2 regions of the Insulibacter thermoxylanivorax genome follow, and region 1 is predicted to be linked to the other one. Evidence: riboswitches for the same ligand, from Rfam matches in the RefSeq annotation. Region 1 holds a riboswitch; the other holds the start of a gene.
The links. Region 1 has a riboswitch for cobalamin ahead of PRECH8_RS12785 (glutaredoxin family protein). Riboswitches for the same ligand answer to the same signal wherever they lie in the genome.

Region 2: another riboswitch for cobalamin. It lies ahead of PRECH8_RS13875 (ABC transporter substrate-binding protein); the one in region 1 lies ahead of PRECH8_RS12785 (glutaredoxin family protein).

The regions. Positions count from the first base shown of each region.
Region 1 covers NZ_BMAQ01000040.1:750-8,791, reverse strand. Annotated here, with positions in the region: gene PRECH8_RS12790 (tRNA dihydrouridine synthase) at 121-1,089, shown strand; cobalamin riboswitch at 1,381-1,558, shown strand; gene PRECH8_RS12785 (glutaredoxin family protein) at 1,730-1,954, shown strand; gene nrdI (class Ib ribonucleoside-diphosphate reductase assembly flavoprotein NrdI) at 1,951-2,346, shown strand; gene nrdE (class 1b ribonucleoside-diphosphate reductase subunit alpha) at 2,324-4,414, shown strand; gene nrdF (class 1b ribonucleoside-diphosphate reductase subunit beta) at 4,402-5,367, shown strand; gene PRECH8_RS12765 (anaerobic ribonucleoside triphosphate reductase) at 5,569-7,902, shown strand; gene nrdG (anaerobic ribonucleoside-triphosphate reductase activating protein) at 7,913-8,042, shown strand, end outside.
Region 2 covers NZ_BMAQ01000048.1:38,943-47,116, forward strand. Annotated here, with positions in the region: gene PRECH8_RS13840 (FGGY-family carbohydrate kinase) at 1-753, shown strand, start outside; gene PRECH8_RS13845 (Dabb family protein) at 972-1,259, shown strand; gene PRECH8_RS13850 (DUF86 domain-containing protein) at 1,434-1,865, shown strand; gene racE (glutamate racemase) at 2,043-2,852, shown strand; gene PRECH8_RS13860 (iron-sulfur cluster assembly accessory protein) at 3,000-3,302, shown strand; gene PRECH8_RS13865 (YuzB family protein) at 3,302-3,562, shown strand; gene PRECH8_RS13870 (hypothetical protein) at 3,655-4,374, shown strand; cobalamin riboswitch at 4,881-5,094, shown strand; gene PRECH8_RS13875 (ABC transporter substrate-binding protein) at 5,288-6,319, shown strand; gene PRECH8_RS13880 (FecCD family ABC transporter permease) at 6,323-7,351, shown strand; gene PRECH8_RS13885 (heme ABC transporter ATP-binding protein) at 7,367-8,131, shown strand.

The DNA.
Region 1 (8,042 bases):
CATAAATAAAGAATAGATTTTGTCTTCATGATTAATTTTCTAAGACCAATCGCCCATACCGAACTAGAGATTTTATAGGATACAATATGAAATATTGCATCGAAGGGGGTACAGGTGGAATTGACGAAGAATTTTTGGAATGAGCTGCCGCGGCCGTTTTTTGTCTTGGCACCAATGGAAGATGTGACGAATGTAGTGTTCCGCCATGTGGTGAGCAGAGCCGGCAGACCGGATGTGTTCTTTACGGAGTTTACGAATACGGAGAGTTATTGTCACCCGGAAGGGGTGAAAAATGTGCGCGGCCGTTTGATCTTCACGGAAGATGAGCAGCCGATCGTTGCCCATATATGGGGGGACAAACCGGAATATTTCCGGCAGATGAGCATCGGGATGGCGGAGATGGGATTTGTCGGCGTCGATATCAATATGGGGTGTCCTGTAGAAAATGTAGCAGAACGGGGGAAAGGGGCCGGCCTGATCAAGCGTCCGGAAGTAGCGGCAGAGGTGATCCAAGCGGCTAAGGCGGGCGGACTGCCGGTCAGTGTGAAGACAAGGCTCGGCTACACCGACGTTGACGAGTGGCGGGACTGGCTGAAGCATCTCTTGCAGCAGGATCTGGCCAATCTATCGATTCATCTCCGCACGAAGGAGGAGATGAGCAAAGTCCCTGCGCATTGGGAGCTAATCCCCGAGATTAAGAAATTACGCGATGAAGCGGCGCCCCAGACACTGCTGACGATTAACGGGGATATTCCTGATCGAAGCACAGGGCTGGAACTTGCGGAGAAGTACGGCGTTGACGGCATCATGATCGGCCGCGGCGTGTTTAAGAATCCCTTCGCCTTCGAGAAAGAGCCCCGGGAACACAGTCCGCAGGAACATATCGAGCTGCTGAAATATCACCTGGATCTGTATGATCAATACGTTGATCAATTGCCGCTTCCCTTCGCATCCCTGCAGCGGTGTTTTAAAATATACGTCAAAGGATTCCGCGGCGCCGGTGAATTAAGGAATCAGCTGATGAACACGAAGTCGACGGATGAAGTACGCGCGCTGCTTGCGGAATTTGAACGTGAGTGGATGAATTGAAGGGGAATATTTGCTGATCGAAGTTTCGCAAGCAGAAGAAGACCCTTCCGGCAGGGGAGATTGACGCCCAGCCAGAAGGGTCTTATGTTTCGACAGATCCTACGACAGATCCTAATACTTCGCGAGATATTTGATGAGTCTTACATAGACCGTTGCTGATCCTGCACGGGATGCTGTACCTTGAGGATTATTGCAAATAAAATCAATATATTGGAGGTTGATTGATAAAACAACACAATATATTGTGTTTAGATAAATGGTGTGATAAGATGGATTTGTCTCGATCAACTTCATAAATGTGTTTGGTGAGGTACTGCGAAGGCAGTTTAATAGGGAAGCCAGTGCGAATCTGGCGCTGTCCCCGCAACTGTAACGCGGACGAACGTTCACATCCACTGTGCAGAATGCATGGGAAGGGAACGGGAGGATGATGCGAAGCCAGGAGACCTGCCTGACCAAACAATCGTTTCCTTTCTTCGGGGATTGAGAAAAGAAACGGCTCGCACATGTGGATGTGTTTTTGGCACGCCTTGCCATCATATTGGGCTGGTGAGCTGATACCATCCATGCCCTGCAGATGCCGTTTCAAGCACCCTCGATGAGAGGGTGCTTTTTATAATCACAATATGGAGGAATTTTTATGAAACTGTACACAAAAACCGTATGTCCCAGATGTATGTGGATCAAATCCGAGGCGCAACGCAGTGGGAAGGAATTGGACATCATAAATATCGATCATGACGAAGCGGCCAGGGAGCGGTTGATCCGTGCCGGCTTGATGACCGTTCCGGTCTTGGAAATCAGCGGCGAGTTCTGGATTAGCTCCGAGGAAATCTTGGAGAAACTGGGGATTGAGAACAGATGATTGCATATGCCAGCCGCACAGGCAATGTCCGCTATATTGTTTCTCAATTGCAATTGCCGAGCGTCGAAATCGGCGAGGATACGTTGATTGAGGAACCATTTGTGCTTCTAACCTATACGGACGGATTGGGGGATGTGCCGCCCATTGTACGAAGATTTATGGACAAAAACGGGGAATTTTGCAGGGGAGTGGCGGTAAGCGGCAACCGAAACTTCGGGCACCACAATTACGGCAAGGCCGGAGATACCCTGGCTGCGCAATGGAATATTCCGCTGGTGAGGAAGATCGAGTTGCGCGGATTTCCTTCGGATTACGAAGTGATCCGGCAATTTTACCAAGAGCAAATAAAAGAAAGGAGAGCAGACCAACATGAAATCGTATTTGCGACTTAACAATGAAGTGCTGCACCATTACAACCGCACGGGTAAACTTGATCTGGCCAAGGACAAGGAAGCAGCCAGGCGATATTTTCTTGAATATGTCAATGTCAAAATGCGTTATTTTATCGACGTGGAAGAAAAAATCCGCTATCTCGTCGAAGAAGGATATTATGAGAAAGAGTTCTTAGAACAGTACGATATGGCGTTTATTGAGCAGCTTTTCCAAAGGGCGTACAGCTACCATTTCCGTTTTCCGTCCTTCATGAGTGCGAGCAAATTTTACGATGGCTACGCAATGAAAAGCAGAGATGGGTCGGAAATTTTGGAAAAGTATGAGGATCGCATCGTCATCATTGCCCTTTATCTGGCCTGTGGTGACAAAGAGCTGGCCGAACGTGCGGTTGATGCGATGTTAACCGCCTATCAGCCGGCCACTCCAACGACACTGAACAGTGGCAAACGTTCCAGAGGAGAACTGGTCAGCTGCTTCAAGCTGTCGATTGACGATTCGATGAACAGCATTGCAGCCAATATCGGTTACTGCTTGGAATTGTCCCGGCTGGGAGGAGGAGTGGGCGTCAATTTGACGGATCTCCGTCCGCTCGGCGATCCGATCAAGGGCATTCATAACCGTGCCAGCGGTGTCATGCCGGTGTCCAAACTGCTGGAGGATGCCTTTTCCTATTCGAATCAGCTCGGGCAGCGAAACGGTTCGGGCGTTGTGTATCTGAACATTTTTCATGGCGATATCGAAAACTTCATATCCTCCAAAAAACCCAATGCTGACGAAAAGATTCGCTTGAAGACCTTGTCTACCGGCATTATTGTGCCGAGTATTTTCTTCGAATTGATGAAGCGGGACAAGGATATTGTGCTGTTCAGTCCTTACGATATTTACAAGGAATACGGGAAGCGGATGTCGGAAATCAGTATGAGCGAAATGTACTATGAATTGCTGGACAATCCGAACATTCGCAAGCTGAAGCGGGTAAATGCCCGGAAGCTGTACACGGAAATCAAAAAGGCGCAATTCGAATCCGGGTATCCCTTTGAAATCTTCGATGACAATGTCAATGACCAGCACCCGCTGCGCAAATTGGGACGGGTGAAAATGTCCAACCTGTGCACAGAGATATTCCAAGTTCAGGAGACTAGCCTCATCCATGACCACGGCATAGAGAACGAATACGGGATGGATGTATCCTGCAATCTTGGATCCTTAGACATTCACAAGGCGACGCAAACGGATTTTGAAACCCTCGTAGATACGGCTATGCGGCTTTTGAGCAACGTTTCGCTCATGACTAATATTCGCAATGTGCCGTCCGTCAGCAAAGCAAATCGGCTCATGCATTCCGTAGGGCTAGGAGTTATGAATTTGCACGGGCATTTGGTTTCGCAAGGATTGGACTATGAGTCGGAGGAGTCGGTCCTGTTTGTGGATGCGTTCATGGAGGCGTTGAATTATTATTCCCTCCTTGCATCGATGCGTATTGCCCGTGAGCGGAAGGAGACCTTTTACGGTTTTGAAAAAAGCGATTATGCGGACGGTTCCTATTTTGAACGGTATGTAAACAAGGAAGAGAGGGAATTGCCGGCATCCGTGCTGCGCGCATTGGGGAAGGTGCCGCTCATTACGAGACAGATGTGGATGGATTTGAAGGAGCAGGTCATGGAGCACGGCCTGTTTAACGCATACCGGCTGGCGGTGGCTCCGACGGGCAGCATTTCCTATATACGGAACTGCACAGCTTCCATTGCGCCAATCACGGAAAGGGTGGAAATCCGTGATTACGCGGACAGCCGCACCATTTATCCGATGCCGTTTTTGAATGATGAGAACATTCATCTATATAAGGAAGCCTATGAAATTGACCAGTATCGTATGGTGGATCTGTACGCAGCGGCGCAAAAGCATGTGGATCAGGGCATTTCCATGACAGTGTACGTAACTGATCAATGGACGACGGAACGTTTGGCCCGCTTGTATATCTATGCTTGGATGAAAGGAATTAAATCGGTCTATTATGTGCGGCAGCGGCTGCAGACGATTGAGGAGTGTGTGGCATGTTCGATTTGAAGCGTTATGAAGCGGTGAATTGGAACCGGAACGGGCAGAATTTGGTGAAAGTGTTTTGGGACCAGCAATGGAAGCAGATCTGGTTTCCCGAAGAAATCGCCGTCAGCAAGGATGTGAAGCAATGGAGCCAATTTGAACATCAGGAAACGTACAAGCAGGTGCTGGCCGGATTGACTTTGCTCGACACGATTCAGACGAACATCGGGATGAACGAAATTGCCCGCTATGCGCCTGATCTGCAGGAAAAGGCGTTGTATACGGTGTTTGCTTCTTTTGAGGCAATTCACGCGAAATCGTATTCGTATATTTTCACCACATTATGTACGAACAGTGAAATCGATGCCATCTTTGAATGGGTTAAGCGTAATGAATATTTGCAATACAAGGCGAACAGAATCGGTGACGTCTATCGTTCGATTCAGGACGATGATTCTGTTTCTCTGTGGAAGGCGATGTTTGCTTCCGTCATGCTGGAGTCATTCCTGTTCTATTCCGGATTTTTCTACCCGCTGTATTTGGGAGGTCTAGGAACATTGCGCAACAGCGCGGAGGTTATTTCCCTTATTCTGCGGGACGAATCGATTCACGGGGTTGCCGTCGGATATTTTGCGCAGCAACTGTTTAACAAATTTCCGGACTCGTTGAAAGAGGAACTGACGGTTTGGGGCTATGAATTTTTGCTTGATTTGTATCACAATGAGCTGGAATATACGAATGACGTGTATGCTGAAACCGGTCTCGGCCCTGAAGTGAAAAGCTATGTCCGCTATAATGCCAATAAAGCTCTGATGAATCTCGGTTTAGACGCAATGTTTCCCGATGAGGAGATCAATCCGATCGTCATGAACGGGATTAGGAATGAAGGTTCGACCTATGATTTTTTCTCGCAGAAAGGCTCGACGTATGCGGTGGCCAAAGTGGCCCCCATCACCGACGAAACGTTTCGTTTTTGACGATGGTAAGCTGATGATCGCGTGACACAACAACAGCTCAAGTATAGTCTCACCGTCGTGGATTGCGGTCCGATCAGCGAGGCACACTAGTCAAGTTTGTCCAGTTTGCATCCTGAAAATAGTCGTAGAACCGCCGGCTTAGCCGGCGGTCATGTTTATCTCATAGGATCTAAAACTCATTTCAATAGAGGTGTGAAATGTATGATTGCGAAAATCAGGAAGAGGGACGGAAGGGAAGAACCCTTCAACATAGAGAAGATAACCAATGCCATCTATAAGGCAACTATTGCTGCTGGAGAAGAAGACTATGAAAAAGCCATGACTCTGGCAGAGAGAGTTATGGAACAGTTGCATAAAGACCCAAATATTCAGGTTCCGGGTGTTGAGGATATTCAAGACATCGTTGAAAGAGTTTTGATTGAGGAGGGGCTTATCCTAACGGCAAAAAAATATATATTGTACCGTGCTGAACGAACACGTGTCAGGGAAATGAGTACCCGGCTAATGAAAACATATGAGGAATTAACTTTTAAAGAATCCAAGGATCATGATTTGAAACGGGAAAATGCAAACATTGATGGAGATACTGCTATGGGAACCATGCTTAAATATGGTTCTGAGGGAGCGAAACAGTTTTATGAAATGTTCTTATTGAAGCCAGAGCATGCTGAAGCTCATAAAAATGGAGATATTCACATACATGATTTGGACTTCTATAGTCTTACCACTACCTGTTGCCAGATTGATATAGTCAAACTTTTCAAAAATGGTTTCAGCACAGGACATGGACATTTGAGAGAACCAAACGACATCCGCAGCTACTCCGCCCTGGCATGCATAGCAATTCAATCTAATCAGAACGATCAGCATGGCGGACAAAGCATACCCAACTTTGATTATGGAATGGCTTTGGGTGTCGCAAAGACGTATTCCAGACTTTACAAGCAGAACCTAGCCAAAGGTTTGGAATTGTTAATAGATATAAATGATGCGGTAACGCTGATTAACTCAATTTCGGAAAAACTAGCAAAAGATCACGGGCTTTACCCGACATTAGTACCCAACGAGAGATATCTGGAAGTGGAGAAAAAATATCTTATGGACTATGTATATGACGTTGATATTGTCCATAAGGTGCAGGCTTTTGCTGCTGAGAAGGCACTGGCAGAAACCGATAGGAATACGTACCAGGCTATGGAGGCCTTCATTCACAATCTGAATACAATGCACAGCAGAGCAGGAGCCCAGGTACCTTTTAGTTCCATAAATTATGGCACTGATACCTCCCCTGAGGGCAGGCTGGTTATAAAAAACATTCTTATGGCTACGGAAGCAGGTCTCGGAAATGGAGAACCCCCCATATTCCCTGTGCAAATATTCAAGATTAAAGAAGGCGTCAATTATAATCCCGGAGATCCAAACTATGATATGTTCAAGCTTGCATGCAGAGTGAGCGCCAAAAGATTGTTCCCAAACTTTTCATTTCTAGATGCTCCCTTTAACCGTAAATATTATAAGTTTGGATGCCCTGAGACAGAGATCAGCTATATGGGCTGCAGAACAAGGGTTATAGGTAATGTTTATGATCCTTCCAGAGAAATAGTCTACGGAAGAGGAAACTTGAGCTTTACGACGATAAATCTGCCAAGAATTGCGATTAGAAGCAATAAAGACGTCAATGTGTTTTTTGGTGAACTTGATAAGAAGATAGACATGGTAATTGACCAGCTTCTTGAAAGGTATGAAATTCAAGCCCGAAAGAAGGTTAAAAACTTTCCATTCTTAATGGGCCAGGGCGTATGGATCGACTCTGATAAGCTTAGCTGGGATGACGAGATCAGGGAAGTGCTGAAACACGGAACGCTTACAACTGGTTTTATTGGATTAGCTGAATGTTTAAAGGCATTAATCGGCAAACACCATGGTGAATCTGAGGAAGCGCAGAGACTAGGCCTGGAAATAGTACGACATATGAGAAAACGTATGGATGATGCTAGTAAAATGAACAACATGAACTTTACACTTATTGCAACTCCTGCTGAAGGGCTGTCAGGTAGATTTGTCAAAATGGACAGGAAGATATTCGGTTCAATTGCGGGCGTTACCGATAAAGAATATTACACAAACAGTTTCCATGTTCCAGTATACTATGAAATTAATGCATTTGATAAGATAAGGATTGAAGCTCCATACCACGAGTTAACCAACGCAGGGCATATCACATATGTAGAGGTGGATGGTGATCCAACACAAAACCTGCAGGCTTTTGAGAAAATAATCAGAGCAATGAAAGAAGCCGGTATCGGATATGGTTCTATTAATCATCCGGTAGACAGAGATCCTGTATGCGGATATAGCGGAATTATCGGTAATACATGCCCCTCCTGCGGTCGTGAAGAAGGAGATAACAAATTTGAACGGATAAGGCGTATTACGGGATATCTCGTGGGAACTCTTGATAGATTCAATGATGCTAAAAGAGCTGAGGAGTGTGACAGAGTAAAGCATTTATCGTTCAAAAAAAGTAATGCTTAAGGTGGTATAAATGGATACTTATATAAGAATTGCGGGACTGATAAAGGAATCCATAGTGGATGGGCCAGGAATTCGATTGGTGGTTTTTGCCCAGGGCTGCAAACATAACTGCCCTGGCTGCCATAACCCGGAAACCCATT
Region 2 (8,174 bases), on a different contig from region 1:
GTCTTCGATTCGATGGGCACGGCGGAGACCCTTGTCGGCATCCTGCCGGAGCGCCGGCTCGGCGAGAAGGAGTTCCGGACCGGGATGTCCCACGGCAAACATGTGCTGCCAGGGCGGTATTTCTGGATGGGGGGCATCTCTTCCTCCGGCGGTTCCGTCGAATGGATGCGCAAGATCATTCAGGACCCGCCGATCGCTTACGAGGATATGAACCGGATGCTGGCGGAGACGGAGCGGAAACCTACGGGCATCCTGTATTATCCGTATCTGTCCGGCAGCGGGGCGCCGAAGCCGAATCCGAATATGCTGTCCTCTTTCATCGGCATCAGCGTGAACCATACCCGCGCTGATATGATGAGAGCTGTGCTGGAGGGTACGGTGTATGAGTTCGCGGCGATTCGCCGCGCGGCGGAGCAGGCTTCCGGACAGCCGATCAACACGATCACGGCCGTCGGCGGCGGGACGCGCAACCAAGTGCTGATGCAGATCAAGGCGGATGTGACCGGCTGCACGTTCCATATTCCGAATGTGGAAGAAGCGACGATGCTCGGCGCAGCGCTTCTGGCCGGGATCGGCAGCGGTGTGTACCGCGATGAATTCGAGGCTTGGCAGCACATCTCGCCGCAGCTGTCGATTCGCACCATAACGCCGGACCCGGAGGTCGGCAAGCTGTATCAGCCGTATCTCGAAGCCTATCTGGAACTGCGGGATGCTCTGCATGACCATTTCAACAAGCTGGCGAACCGGGGCTGACAGCCTCCGGTTTAAGACGGAGGACGGGCTGAAACGGACGGGCCGAACCAGCGCGATGCGCGCTCTGCGAGCTGTTTGCGGATCGCTTGCGGGCACTTCAGCCCGGCCTGCAATCGGTTCGCTCTACGCCTTATGAGGGCTGTGTTCAGACGGGTTAAAGTATGCTACAATTTAGTCAGCTATTGGGCATATTGACAAGGACGAGGGAGTATTCACACATGATCACGCATATCGTATTTTTTAAGTTAAAAGACCGTTCCGAAGAGAACATCCAGCGCACGCGGGAGGTGCTCGCGTCCATGGAGGGGAAGATTCCCCAGCTTCGATCCTTGGAAGTCGGCGTCGATGTCGTGCGTTCCGAGCGATCCTATGATTTGGCGCTGGTAGCCAAGTTTGATTCGCTGGAAGATTTGCAGATCTATAACGATCATCCGGTTCATCAGGAAGTGATTCGCTATATCGCTGAGGTGAAGGATGTATCGGTGTCTGTTGATTACGAGTCGTAGAGCCGCTGATCGATTGTACGGCTTGCGGATTATCATGTTGGAGGATTAGGCGATGGAGAACATGTCCGAATATGTGACGATCCTGGCGGTGATCATCCTGACTTTCGTCATCGGGACGATCTGGCTGAAACGCCGAGGACGCAAGAAAGGGCTGTAACAGGAGGCTGGCTGAAGATGTATTATGTAGATCGCGGGCAGATCGAGCAGCGCTTTCGATACATAGATGAATGGTTGCTGGAAGCGGTGGGCGAGCTGCAGAAGAAACCGGCGATGCCGCCGTCATTGGAGCGGCTGGCCTGGGAGAGAACGCTGCATCTGGCGGCTGAATTGGTCACGGATATCGGGAGTTTGATGATCGATGGTTTTATCATGCGGGATGCGAGCAGCTATGAGGATATCGTCGAAGTACTGAGGGAAGAAGGGGTATTCGATGATTCCCTTGGCGCTGACCTGCATGAGCTGGTGAAACTTCGGAAACCGTTGGTGCAGAGGTATTATGCACTTGATGCGTCCATGCTGGAGGTTTGGAAGCCGCGGCTTGTTGAACTTCTGCAAGCTTTCCGACAATCCGTGGAGCAATATCTGCAGCGCGAACTGTTGAAGTAATCCGTGTCATGGGTGAAGTCGGGGCGAAGGTCGGCTTTCGTTCCGGCTTTCTTGCTTGCGGCGATTTTGTGATTCAGACGGTGCTGCAGCATGGGGATAGGGACATCATGACAGGTTAGGACATATGGTACTATTAGCGAGCAAGACCAAAAATATAACGAAGGAAGCGATGTTTCCTTGGAACATCCTATTGCAATATTGGATTCCGGTGTCGGCGGACTGACGGTAGCGAAGGAAGTGATGCGGCAGCTGCCGCTGGAGCGGATCATCTATTTTGGGGATACGCTGCGAGCACCTTATGGACCGCGCCCTTCGGAAGAAGTGAGGCTGTTCACGAAGCAGATCGTGAGCTATCTGCTCCAATATGATCCGAAGATGATCGTGATCGCGTGCAACACAGCAACGGCAGCAGCCTTGGATGAGATCAAAGCGATGACGGATGTTCCGGTAGTCGGTGTCATCCAGCCGGGGGTGCGGGCGGCGATTAAGCGCAGCATGAAAGGAGCGATCGGTGTCATCGGCACCGAGGGCACGATTAAGAGCCGCTCCTATGAACAGGCGCTGAAACGCATCGCACCGCATCTGCAGGTTTACAGCAAGGCATGTCCCGAATTCGTGACCTTGGTGGAGCAAGGTCTGTATCGTTCCAGCAAATGTAAACCCGTTGTCGAACGGGCCCTGCACGAATTTAAACAGCTGGACATCGATACTCTCATCCTGGGATGCACGCATTATCCGTTCTTGGCGGATGCTATCTCGGCCTTTCTTGGACCGGAGGTAGAGCTCATCAGCTCTGCGGAAGAAACGGCCCGCGAGGTCAGCACATTGCTGTATCACAGAGGCCAGCTCGCATCCACCTTGGAGATGCCGGTGCACCAGTTTTTCTGCAGCGGCGACCCTGTCCTCTTCCAGAAGATCGCCCGGGAATGGCTGGGCGATGAGATTCAAGTGAATCCCGTGGTTTGGCAGATCCCAAGGTTCGCTTAATGCGATAGACGATCACCGGCGAAGAGCAGGATGGAAGCGAGGATTCGCCATTCCGGCGCCGACAAGTTATAATATACTATGATGTGAGCTTGACAGCCGCATGATCATGCGGCTGTTCATTTATGATTAATAGGAGATGAAGATCAATTGAGATGCAAAATTACGCGCAACGCAGCGAAAGTCATGCTCAGAGAACTTGAGCAAGAAACAAACCAAGACCTGAAGTTTCGTGTCTTTATTACTCATATGCATGGCGACCATGCCCACTACGGCTTGACGCTGGACAAGCCGACCGAGCAGGATGAAGTGGTGATGACCGATAAGAAGATCGAGGTCATCCTGCAGCGAGACGAGCCTTTCCTCGATGGAGTGAAGATCGATTATCTCTATTTCCCGCAAGAGGGATATGTGATTACTAACCCGTCTAAGGGTTATCATGGTGAGTATTGATGAGTGTTGAGAGACGTGTAAAACCTGCTAACGATATCCGAATCTGTCACAAATGCAGGCATATTAACGTGGATCGGTTGAAGAAACAACTCGAGGAGATGGCTCCTGATTCCCGCATCCGAGTCGGGTGCAAATCGTACTGCGGCCCATGCGACCGCTATGCGTTCATCTATATCAACGGCCGCTATGTGACCGGCGAGACGGAACAAGAAGCCCTGGAGAAGGCGCGAAAGTATGTGAAGAAACCGCATACTTCCTGATTCGGGGCGCCAACTCATTGACGCACCGTTTTCACATACTTTTCCAGGCTTTTGGGGAGGATAATGGCAAAAGCTTGGAAAGGTGTTTTTTTATGCAGAGATTGCTAACGGTCTATTTTATCAGCTTATTCGCTTTTGCCGGCCTGATCCTATGGTCCGAGCTGTCCTATGAATTGGAGGCGGAATCCCAGGAACCGGAGGGGCTGACACAAGACCATGTTCGCGATCCTGCTCCTGATCACGATCAACATCGGATGGCAGAACGCCGCATCGAAGCTGCGGAAGATCGATCGCACGATCAATCGGCGGCTACTGCTGAGTCCCGGACACCGGACATCGAACAACCCTTCCTGCAGCTCGGTTATAAGACGGTGTATGACGCCCTGCGGGATTGTGAGCTGCGTTACCTGCAGCGCATCAATCTGCCCATCTACCTGCCGCAGGTCCGTTTCACCCATCAACTGGGCAAGTGCCATGACCGCTATACGAAGGATGATTATCTGGAAGTGGTGTATCTGGATGAACACCGTCCGAATGAGCGCCTGCTGATGATGATCAAGCCGGTCCGCGATAAGGTGGAAATCTCTGAGGACCGAGTCACGGCCAGGATGGAGCTGCAAGACGGCACGCCGGTTCTTCTCAGTCTTACGCCGGGGGGCGGATATCATGTGCTGGAGTTCGAGCGAAACAGCATGCAATATCTGATGATCCTTTCGACTTCGCTGCTCGATCGGGTGCCTCCCGAGGAGATGCTGCGAATCGCCGGCTCCATCCCGACCGGCTATCCGCGGCTGTTGGATGATCGGTATTGATGATGTGACGCTGAACGGAATGGAATGGAGTTGAACGGAATGAAGATGAATGGAATGAAGATGAACGAATGAAGATGAACGGAATGAAGATGAACGGAATGAAGATGAACGGAATGAAGCTTAACGGAACTGTGGTGCGTTATTTGAGCGAAATCTCTCATTTTTACAATCTAACGGAACGCCGGTTCGTTATTTCATCGAAATAGATGATTTTCAGCTGTTTTTGCTAGAATAGCGTACTCTTGTTCCGTTATCTCACATAACCTCCGCGAAAATGCAGAGATAAGGGCCTCCAGTTCCGTTACGACGCAAAGGTGTAAAGATGCAAAAGTGCAAAGATGTAATTGCAAAGGTGCAAACTGCAATGGCAAAGGTGCAAACTGCAAAGGTGCAAAGGTGCTAACTGCAATGGCGCAAAACTTACAACTCCGTTCAATTTCCTGTCATTGCTTTCATAGGATGGTTGTCGTATAATCACTTACGAGATTGCAAGCTTGTCCAATAGAATATGGAATCAATCTGCAGGTGCCCTCGTGAGCCGGCTGCCCGACATGGGAAGCGGCTGTTCACTGGGGTTAAAAGGGAAGTCCGGTGCAAATCCGGCACGGTCGCGCCACTGTGAGCGGGTGACCTGTTCCATGATGCCACTGTCGTCAAGATGGGAAGGCGGAACGGTCGATACCCGTAAGTCAGGAGACCTGCCTGCAGATGCAGCTCGCAGATCCTTCGCGGATAAGGATTCGGGCGCTCGGGTTGTTGATAGATAGGCGTGATCATCGGGTGATTGCGCAGCCTGAACGCTGAACCTCCAGTCCCTTAGGATTGGAGGTTTTTGTTTTGGTTCTGCGAGGAGGTCCTGCACAGCAAACAAGCGCATTCTCACAGAATCATCACAACAGGGAGAGATGAGAAGATGAGAAAATGGCTCACAGCACTGATTACACTGCTCATGGTATTCACACTGGCGGCATGCGGAGCAGATGGGATAAACGCAGATCCTGCCGACGTCAATAACGAGCAGTCTGTCCAACAAGATGATGCGCAAAACAGCCATGCTGCCGGCGAGGAGGAAGGCAGCGAAGAAGCGGCGCTAGAGGAGGAAGCAGACCGTACCATCTATCCGCTGACCGTGATGGATGATTCCGGTACGGAGATGACGATTGAACAGGCGCCGCAGAAGATCGTCTCCATCGCGCCGAGCCAGACGGAGATCCTCTTCGCGCTGGGCCTTGGTGACCGCATCGTCGGTGTCGGGGATTATGACAACTATCCGGAGGAAGCGCTGGAGAAGCCGAAGGTGGGCAATCTGCAGAGCAATCCCGAAGCGATCCTGGCCGTAGAACCGGATATCGTCTTCGCCGGTGTTTCTCTGAATGGTTCGGTGGTGCAGTATCTACGGGATCTCGGCATCACGGTATATGCGACGGAACCGGTGACCATCGACGAGGTCATCGATTCGATCCTCAAGATCGGCAAGATTACGGACGCGCAGGCTGAGGCGCAGGTTGTCGCTGAGAAGATGAGAGCAGACAAGCAGTATGTGCTCGATCGGGTGAGCGATATTCCGGAAGACCAGAAGAAGAAGGTGTATATCGAATATGCGCCGTTGTGGACGGCCGGCAAGGGCTCCTTCATGGATGAGCTCATCGTTACATCCGGCGGCGTCAATATCGCTTCCGAGTTGGATCAATGGGCGCAGATCAGCCCGGAAGCGGTGATCGAAGCGAATCCGGATATCATCATCTATGCAGATATCACGGATTACGAGACGGGCAAGCCGCTGGTTGAATTGATCAAGACCCGTCCCGGCTGGGGTTCGATCGAAGCGCTGAAGAACGACGCAATCGTGGGTGTGAATGAAGATATTCTGAGCCGTCCAGGACCGAGGATCACCGATGCACTGTTGGAGGTTGCCGCCGGTATCTACCCTGAGCTGTTCGAGTAAGCCATGAAACGGAGATTATTCTTTTGGGGAGGAGCAGGATGCCTGCTCCTCGCCCTCTCGATGATCGTCAGCCTCTCGCTGGGAACGGCCAATATCCCCATTGCGGAGGTGTGGTCGATCGTTTTGCATTCAGTGACTGGATGGGGAGCGGAACCTATCTCTTCGCAGGCTTATGAACAGATCGTGCTGCAGGTACGCTTCCCGCGCGTTGTACTGGCGATCCTTGTCGGCGCGTCGCTGTCCTTGGCAGGGGCAGCGTTTCAGGGTGTGCTGCGCAACCCGCTGGCAGATTCTTATACATTAGGGGTTGCTTCGGGCGCTTCCTTTGGCGCGGCGTTTCTGATCTCCTTTGGTTGGCATTATGTGATCGGACAATGGACCGTTCCCATCGCAGCCTTCATCACGGCGCTTTTGTCCCTGTTCATCGTCATGCGGCTCGCTTCGGTGAACGGCAAGTTTAAGATCGAGACGATAATCCTGGCGGGTGTTGTCGTGCAGGCATTTTTCGGTGCGGTGGTCTCCCTGCTCGTGTCGTTGTCCGACTCCGTCGTGAACGAGATCGTGTTCTGGCTGATGGGCAGCCTGGCGTTGCGGGACTGGTCTTTCTCCATGATGCTGGCTCCGTATCTTGCGGCCGGCGCCCTAGTGCTGATGGGCTTCGCTCGAGCACTGAATCTATTCTCGCTGGGAGAACGGCAGGCCGCGCATCTCGGCGTCCATGTGGAACGCACGAAGCGCATCGTCTTGATCTTGGGGACCTTGCTGAGCGCAGCGGCGGTCTCGGTTTCAGGTACGATCGGCTTCGTTGGCCTGGTGACGCCGCATCTCATACGCTTGCTTGTCGGTCCCGACTATCGGCTCCTGCTGCCCCTTTCTGCGATCTACGGCGGGATCTATGTTCTATGGGCGGATACGATGGCTCGCTTGCTGCTGAGCCCGACGGAGATCCCGCTCGGAGTGGTCACCGCATTCCTCGGTGCGCCGTTCTTTGCATGGCTGCTTGTCCGGCATAAGCGAAAGGTGGCGATCTAATTGGAGCACAGGGTAATGCTGCAAGCCGCCGGCGTGGACAAGCGCATCGGCTCCCGGCTGGTGCTGCGCGGTGTCAGCCTGCAGGTTCAGAAGGGGGAGTTTTTCGGCATCATCGGTCCGAACGGCAGCGGCAAGTCGACGTTGATCAAGCTGTTATCCGGCGTCGAGCCGCCCAGCGCGGGCGAGATTCTGCTCCAGGGGACGAACCTCGCTCAATTCTCCGGGAAGCAGCTGGCGCAGCACATCGCTGTGCTCCCGCAGGAAGCCCTGCCTCCGGTAGGGTTTACGGTGCGGGAGGTTGCGGAGATGGGCAGGTATCCCTATCAGAACTGGCTGGGAGAAGAGCGGACAGATGCCGGTGAGCTCATCGATCAAGTGCTGGCGGATCTGGATCTTACGGAATTGGCGGATCGCCCGGTTGAGGCGCTGAGCGGCGGCGAACGCCAGCGGGCGGCCTTGGCCAAGGTGACGGTCCAGCAGCCCGACTTACTGATGTTGGATGAGCCGACGACCTATCTGGATATCGGTTATCAACAGCAGATGATGGACTATGTGAGAGCATGGCAGCGCAGCGCGGGCCTTACGGTTGTGGCGGTGCTGCATGATCTGAATCTGGCGGCTCTGTATTGCGATCGGATCATGGTGCTCTGCGAAGGCGAGGTACTCGCAACGGGCACACCGGAGACCATCATCCGCGCGGAGATTCTTGAACAGGCCTACGGGATTCGCCCGACGATCGTCGTTCATCCACAGCGCCAAGTCCCGCAGATCTTGTTATAGGGCAGCGGGACGGTCAAGTTGCTGCAGGGCTGCAATTCAGGTG